DNA from 2 places in the Acidovorax sp. AC410 genome. Region 2 is predicted to be linked to the other one. Evidence: predicted binding sites of a transcription regulator. Region 2 holds the regulator's gene; the other holds the start of a gene.

Region 1 (3,402 bases), 2.3 Mb from region 2:
GGCGCTGCTGCGCTGGGAGCACCCGCAGCGCGGCCTGGTGTCGCCGGCCGAGTTCATTCCGGTGGCCGAAGCCTGTGGCCTGATCGTGCCGCTGGGCGCATGGATCCTGCGGGCCGCGTGCCTGCAGCTGGTGGAGTGGGGGGGCGATGCAGCCACCGCCCACTGGACGGTGGCGGTGAACGTGAGCGCGCTGCAGTTCCGCCATCCGCACTTCGTGGAGGAGGTGGTGGAAGTCCTGCGCAGCACGGGCGCCAACCCGCTGCGCCTGAAGCTGGAACTCACCGAGTCGCTGCTGCTCGACGACGTGGAGGACATCATCCTGCGCATGACTACGCTGCGTGCCCTGGGCGTGCGCTTTTCGCTTGACGACTTCGGCACCGGCTACTCCTCGCTCAGCTACCTCAAGCGGCTGCCGCTGGACCAGCTCAAGATCGACCAGAGCTTTGTGCGCGACCTGCTCACCGACCCCAACGACGCCGCCATCGCCCGCACCATCGTCAACCTGGCGCACAGCCTGGACCTGGGCGTGATCGCCGAGGGGGTGGAAACCACCGAGCAGCGGGACATGCTGGCCAGCGTGGGCTGCCTGCACTACCAGGGCTACCTTTTCGGGCGGCCGGCGCCTGCCAGCGCATTGCCGCGCATTGCCGCGCAGGTGGCTTGAGCACCCGCGGGGTTGGAGCTGGGTCATGTGCCGCCGGGTCCGCGCCCCTGCGGCAAGCCCTCGCCCGACAGGGTCCGTGGTTAAGCCTTATGCTCGCAGGCCATGGCCCAAGTCACTTTTTCTCCCCCTTTCACCACGCCTTCGGACGCCGCAAACCAACTGCGCAGCGCGGGCTTCGCCGTGCTCTCCCCCGCCGATGTGGCGGTCTGGACAGGGTGCTCCCTGCCGGACCTGCTGGCACTCAACGCCGACTGGGCCGCGCTGCCACCGGACGACTTCCTCAAGGATGGCGGGCGCTACCGCCGCCGCCGCCACGCCTGCTTCATGGTGCAGGATGGGCAGGCGCAGCCGGTGCCGCACCGCGCGCACTGGCAGCCGGTGGAATACAACGCCCTGCACGGCGGCATGGAACGCTGGTTTGCGCCCATGGAGCCGGCCACGGTGGCGCTGCCCGTGTGGTCGCAGCTGCTGGCTGCGCTGGCCCGCGTCTCCGACGCCGTGTTTGCCACACAGGGCAAGGCGCCACAACCCTGGTTCGTGGAGGCGCACCAGTTCCGCATCGACACCGAAGGCGGCATCGGCCGGCCCACGCCCGAGGGCGCGCACCGCGATGGCGTGGATCTGGTGGCTGTGTTCCTGGTGGGGCGCGAGGGCATCAAGGGTGGCGAGACCCGGGTGTTCGAGGCCAACGGCCCCGGCGGCCAGCGCTTCACGCTCACCGAACCCTGGTCGCTGCTGCTGCTCGACGACGCGCGCATGATCCACGAATCCACCCCCATCCAGCCCATCGCCCCAGGTGGCTACCGCGACACGCTCGTGGTCACCTGCCGGCGCGGCGCGTTCCAGGGAGCGGACGTGGTGGGGTAGGGGCGCCATCCTTGTCATGGGGGCGCGTGCGTAGGACAAAGCGTCGTCTTGCGGCAGAAATCGCTGGATCGACCGCTCGCCGTTTGATGCGTATCAAGATGCGATGTATGGTACGGGTTCACACTGTCCTTCATCGCATCGCAGGCGGCACCCGGGACCGGGGGATTGGGGGTTCAGGGCCTTGCCGAGGGTGCATCAACACAAGGAGAAGACACCATGTTCAAGCACATTCTGGTTCCCATCGATGGCTCCGACATCGCCACGCTGGCGGTGTCCAAGGCGGCAGAGCTGGCCAAGACCTTTGGCAGCGCCGTGACCGCCCTGTACGTGGTGGACCCGTATCCGTTCACCGGCGTCGGTGCCGATTTCGCCTATGGCCAGGCCCAGTACCTGAGCGCTGCCACGGCCGAGGCGAATACGGCACTGGACGCCGCTCGCACTGCCCTCACGGCCGCTGGCGTGCAGGTGACCACGGTGGTGGGCGAGGGCCACACCGTGCACGACGGCATCGTGAGCGCCGTGCTGAGCACGGGCGCCGATCTCATCGTCATGGGCTCGCACGGCCGCCGCGGCCTTGAAAAGCTGGTGCTGGGCAGCGTCACGCAGCGGGTGCTGGGCGCGGTGCATGTGCCGGTGCTGGTCGTGAGGACTTGATCGCGCACCTTTGCCGCGTATGAATAAAAAATGGCTCCTGAGGGAGCCATTTTTGCGGGTCCACCGCTTCTGGAGTTGCTACAAAGCCCAGCGCAGCGGTCCTGGCTAGGCGCTCCGTCGCAGACAGTACGATCAGTACGGCAAGACGGAGCAACGACGCCAGGAGGGCTTTTTAGCGACTCCTCTTATTCGATCTTGGCGCCGGAGGCTTCTACTATGCCCTTCCATTTGGCGTAATCGTTTTTCATCAAGGTACCGAACTGCGCGGCCGACATGGCTTCGGGCTCGGCGCCCTGGGCCTGGATGGCGGCCTTCATGTCCTCGGTGACCAGCAGCTTGTTGATCTCGGCGTTCAGGGCCGTGACCACGCTGGCCGGCGTGCCGGCGGGCGCGAACACACCGTACCAGGTGCTCACGTCGAAGCCCTTGAAGCCCGACTCGGCCACGGTGGGCACGTCGGGCAGGGACGAACTGCGCTTGGCCGAGGTCACGGCCAGAGCACGCAGCTTGCCCGACTTGAGCTGGCCCATGGCCGATGGCACGGAGGACATCAGCAGGTCCACGTTGCCGGCCAGGGCGTCCATGAGGGCGGGATTCGAGCCCTTGTAGGGGATGTGGCTGAGCTTCACGCCGGCCGCCTTCTCGAACAGGTCGCCCGCCAGGTGGATGGACGTGCCGTTGCCGGGCGAGCCGTAGGTGACGGTGCCGGGGGCTGCCTTGGCGGCGGCCACCACGTCGGCCAGGGTCTTGTACTTGGAGTTGGCGCTGGTGGCGATGACCACGGGCGTGTAGGCCACGTGGGCCACGGCGGTCAGGTCCTTGGTGGGGTCCCAGGGCAGGTTCTTGTACAGCCAGGGGCCGATGACCAGGTTGTCCTTCTGGCCCATCACGATGTCGTAGCCCGTGGGCGCGGCCTTCACGGCCTCGCCGATGCCGATGGTGCCGCCCGCGCCGGCCTTGTTGTCGGCCACCACGGTCCACTTGGCGCTTTCGGTGAGCTTGGTGGCCACCAGGCGCGAGAGGATGTCGGTGCCGCCGCCCGGTGGGAAGGGCACGATCAGGCGGATGGGCTTGTTGGGGTAGGCAGCGGCAGGGGCGGGCGCCTGCGCGTGGGCGGTGGCACCCAAGGCGAGGGCCAGCGCGCTGAAGGAAATCAGGGTGCGAATCATGGTGAAAGATGTCTCCGTCGGTTCAATGGGTGGGAGCCGCCGCAACGG
Region 2 (3,402 bases):
GCATCGGTGGGCAGCGCGAAGTGGTCCATGCCCACATACACATAGCCCGCGTCCATGAATTGCTGCAGCGAGCGCGAGAGCATGGCCACCTTGGAAGGCGCCGCCGGCAGCTCGGCCGGCACGATGCGCCGCTGCGGCTTGAAGCGCTCGGGCAGGTGCGCGTAGGCATACAGCGCAATGCGGTCGGGCCGCAACTGCTTGACCTGCTCCAGCGTGCGGTCGAAGGATTCGGGCGTCTGCCGCGGCAGGCCATAGATCAGGTCCACGTTGACCGACTCGAAGCCCAGGCTGCGCGCCGCCTCCACCAGCGCAAACACCTGCCCGGCCGGCTGCACGCGGTGCACGGCCTTCTGCACGTCGGCATCGAAGTCCTGCACGCCAAAGCTCAGGCGGTTGAACCCGAGCTCGGCCAGCACCGCCAGGCGCTCGGGGGTCACGGTGCGCGGGTCCACCTCGATGGAGTATTCGCCGCCCGGCGCAAACGTGAAGCTGCGCCTGAGCACCGCCATCAGCTCGCGCAGCTTGTCGTCCGACAGAAAGGTGGGCGTGCCCCCGCCCAGGTGCAGCTGGCTCACCATCTGGCCCGTGCCGCAGTGGGCCGTGTGCAGCGCCACCTCGCGCGCCAGGTAGCGCAGGTAGACGTCGCCCCGGTCGTGGTGCCTGGTGATGATCTTGTTGCAGGCGCAGTAGTAGCACAGCGATTCGCAGAACGGAATGTGTACATACAGCGACAGCGGCAGCGCCTTGCCCGGCGTGCCCGCCTTGCGCTGGGCCAGTGCCAGCACATACTCGTCTTCGCCAAAGGCTTCTACAAAACGGTCCGCCGTGGGGTAAGAGGTATAACGGGGACCAGGCACATCGAAACGGCTCAGAAGTTCGGGCGTCACAGCGGTCATTTGGGGGAAATCCTTCTTTGGTAAGGACTTTGCCGCAGCCGTTGCCCACCGACCTTGATGTAGATCAAGTGTTCACGGAGTCAGAGTGGCGACAATTTGATGCATGTCAGCCACCACCACGCTCCTCTCCCCGGACACGGTCCGCCCGCGCATCCAACCAGCGTCCACGCCCATGAACCCGCTTGCCATCAAAGTCGCCTGCTCCAACTGCAACCTGCGCGAGCTGTGCATGCCCGTGGGCCTGGACGAGAAGCAGCTGGAGCGCATCGACGAGATCGTGGCCGTGCGGCGCAAGATCAAGCGCGGGGGCACGCTGTTCCACAACGGCGAGATGTTCACCTCGCTGTACGCCATCCGCACCGGCTTCTTCAAGACCTGCGTGGCCACCGAGGACGGGCGCGACCAGGTGACGGGCTTTCAGATGGCGGGCGAGATCATCGGCCTGGACGGCATCGTCAACGACCACCACACCTGCGACGCCGTGGCCCTGGAGGATGCCGAGGTCTGCGTGATGCCGTTCGACCGCATCGAGGAGCTCTCGCGCGAGGTCACGGCCCTGCAGCACCATGTGCACAAGATCATGAGCCGCGAGATCGTGCGCGAGCACGGGGTCATGCTGCTGCTGGGCAGCATGCGCGCCGAGGAGCGCCTGGCCGCCTTTCTGCTGAACCTGGTGCAGCGCCTGCACGCGCGCGGGTTCTCGCAGTCCGAGCTGGTGCTGCGCATGACGCGCGAAGAAATCGGCAGCTACCTGGGCCTCAAGCTCGAAACCGTGAGCCGCACCTTCTCGAAGTTCGCCGAGGACGGCATCGTCGAGGTCAAGCAGCGCCATGTGCGCATCCTCGACACCGATGCCTTGAAGCGCATCGTCAACTCGCAGACGTGTAACTAACCCCTCAGACCTGGACCTGCAGGCGGGCCAGCACCTCGGTCTTGCCGCTGCGGTCTGCGCGCAGGATCAGCGCCTCGCCCGAACTGGTGTTGGTGCTGGCCAGATCGGACAGCACGAACATATGGGTGAACCAGGCCTCGAAACTCCCGCGCCGGGCCGAGGCGGCCACCAGCGCCTGGCGCAGCTCGCGCAGGTGGCCGGCACCGGTGGTCTCCGGCGCGCCGCGCGGCGAGCCCAGCGCGGGCCACACCTGGGGGGCGGCAAATGCCAGCGTGGCACTGTCGATGCAGCGGCACCAGGGGCTCGAAAGCACCTTGGCCGGCTGCAGCTGGCGCTCCTTGAACCACGCCCCGGTGCGCCGCGCCTGCTCGCGCCCTTCTTCGCTGAGGTTGCGCTGCGTGCCGCAATCGCCCAGGCGAAACCCCGGTGGATCGAAGGTGCCAGGTGCCAGCGCATGGCGGAACGCGGCCACCACCCCGCCCTTGCGCAGCAGGGCCTCGGCCTCGGCGTCCTGGGCGGCCCAGGCGTGCAGCGTGGTCAACGCCAGCCCGGCGCCCAGCACGGTGCGCCGGCCAACGGCCGCTTCAGGCTGCGGGCTGGAAGGCATAGCCATTGCCCGATGCCGCCATGCGCCCGAATGCCGGGAACGGGAAGTGAAAGCCCCCCAGCATGGCATTGCTGGCGGTGATGCGTTGGAACACCTCGCGCCGCACCTTGCGCGCGGCCTCGGCATCCATGTCGAAGGTCACGGCCCAGTCGGGGTTGCGTGCGAAGAGGGCCGGCACATTGGTCAGGTCGGCCACGTAAAAGAAGTTCTGGCCGGCGGACTTGAGCTCGAACAGCGTGTGGCCCGGTGTGTGCCCGTAGGCCGCCACGGACTGGATGCCCGGCGCCACTTCGGTGCCCGCCCCGAACTGCACCAGCGTGTCGGCCGGCATGGTGGCAAAGGTGCGGCGCACGTTCTCGAAGGCGCCCTTCATGCCCGCAGGGGCAGCCGCCATGCGGGCATCGTCCATCCAGAAGGCATGCTCGGCGGCCGGCACCAGCACCTTGGCCTTGGGGAAGGTCAGCGCGCCCGCCTTGTTGCGAATGCCGTTGATGTGGTCGCCGTGGTAGTGGCTGATGAGCACGGTGTCGATGTCATCGGCCTTCAGGCCTGCAGCGGCCAGGCTGTCGAGCAGCTTGCCGGTGGTGGGGCCGCCAAACTCACCCAGGCCCGTGTCGATCAAAATCTTGCGCCCGCCTGCCAGCACCAGGAAGGGGGTGTAGGGCACGTCGATGTAGTCCATGGGCAGGCCCTGCGAGGTGAGCAGCGCACGCACTTCGGCAAGCGGCGCGTTCTTCACGAACTCCTCGCCCAGCGGGCGGCGCGTGATGCCATCGACCAGCGCCACCACCTCCGCATCGCCCACCTTCATGCGCCGAAAGCCGGGGTTGGGCAAGGTGGGCGTACCGAAGTTGGGCGCGTTCTGCGCCCACACGGGCACGAACGAGCCCGCAGCGTAAAAGGCGGGGGCGGCAAGCCCAGCACCCAGGAAATGGCGACGTGACAGCATGAAACTCTCCGGTATTGAGTTGAACTGATGAGTTTTCAACTGTAACGGGGAGTGGCAC

Evidence for each region. Region 2 encodes FNR, which switches genes on or off when oxygen is low (the NO sensors DNR and NnrR bind a similar motif). Its sites were predicted from a motif close to TTGATNNNNATCAA; they were not measured.
Region 1: a site for FNR is predicted at 1,615-1,628, ahead of AC0IZS_RS30675 (universal stress protein). Genes of this name have one in related genera too.

Annotation. Positions count from the first base shown of each region.
Region 1 is NZ_CEEDCG010000001.1:6,600,879-6,604,280, reverse strand. Features, by position in the region: gene AC0IZS_RS30685 (EAL domain-containing protein) at 1-664, shown strand, start outside; gene AC0IZS_RS30680 (2OG-Fe dioxygenase family protein) at 767-1,531, shown strand; gene AC0IZS_RS30675 (universal stress protein) at 1,748-2,185, shown strand; gene AC0IZS_RS30670 (tripartite tricarboxylate transporter substrate binding protein) at 2,371-3,354, opposite strand.
Region 2 is NZ_CEEDCG010000001.1:4,286,872-4,290,273, reverse strand. Features, by position in the region: gene hemN (oxygen-independent coproporphyrinogen III oxidase) at 1-896, opposite strand, end outside; gene fnr (fumarate/nitrate reduction transcriptional regulator Fnr) at 1,069-1,788, shown strand; gene AC0IZS_RS19910 (histidine phosphatase family protein) at 1,793-2,401, opposite strand; gene AC0IZS_RS19905 (MBL fold metallo-hydrolase) at 2,373-3,344, opposite strand.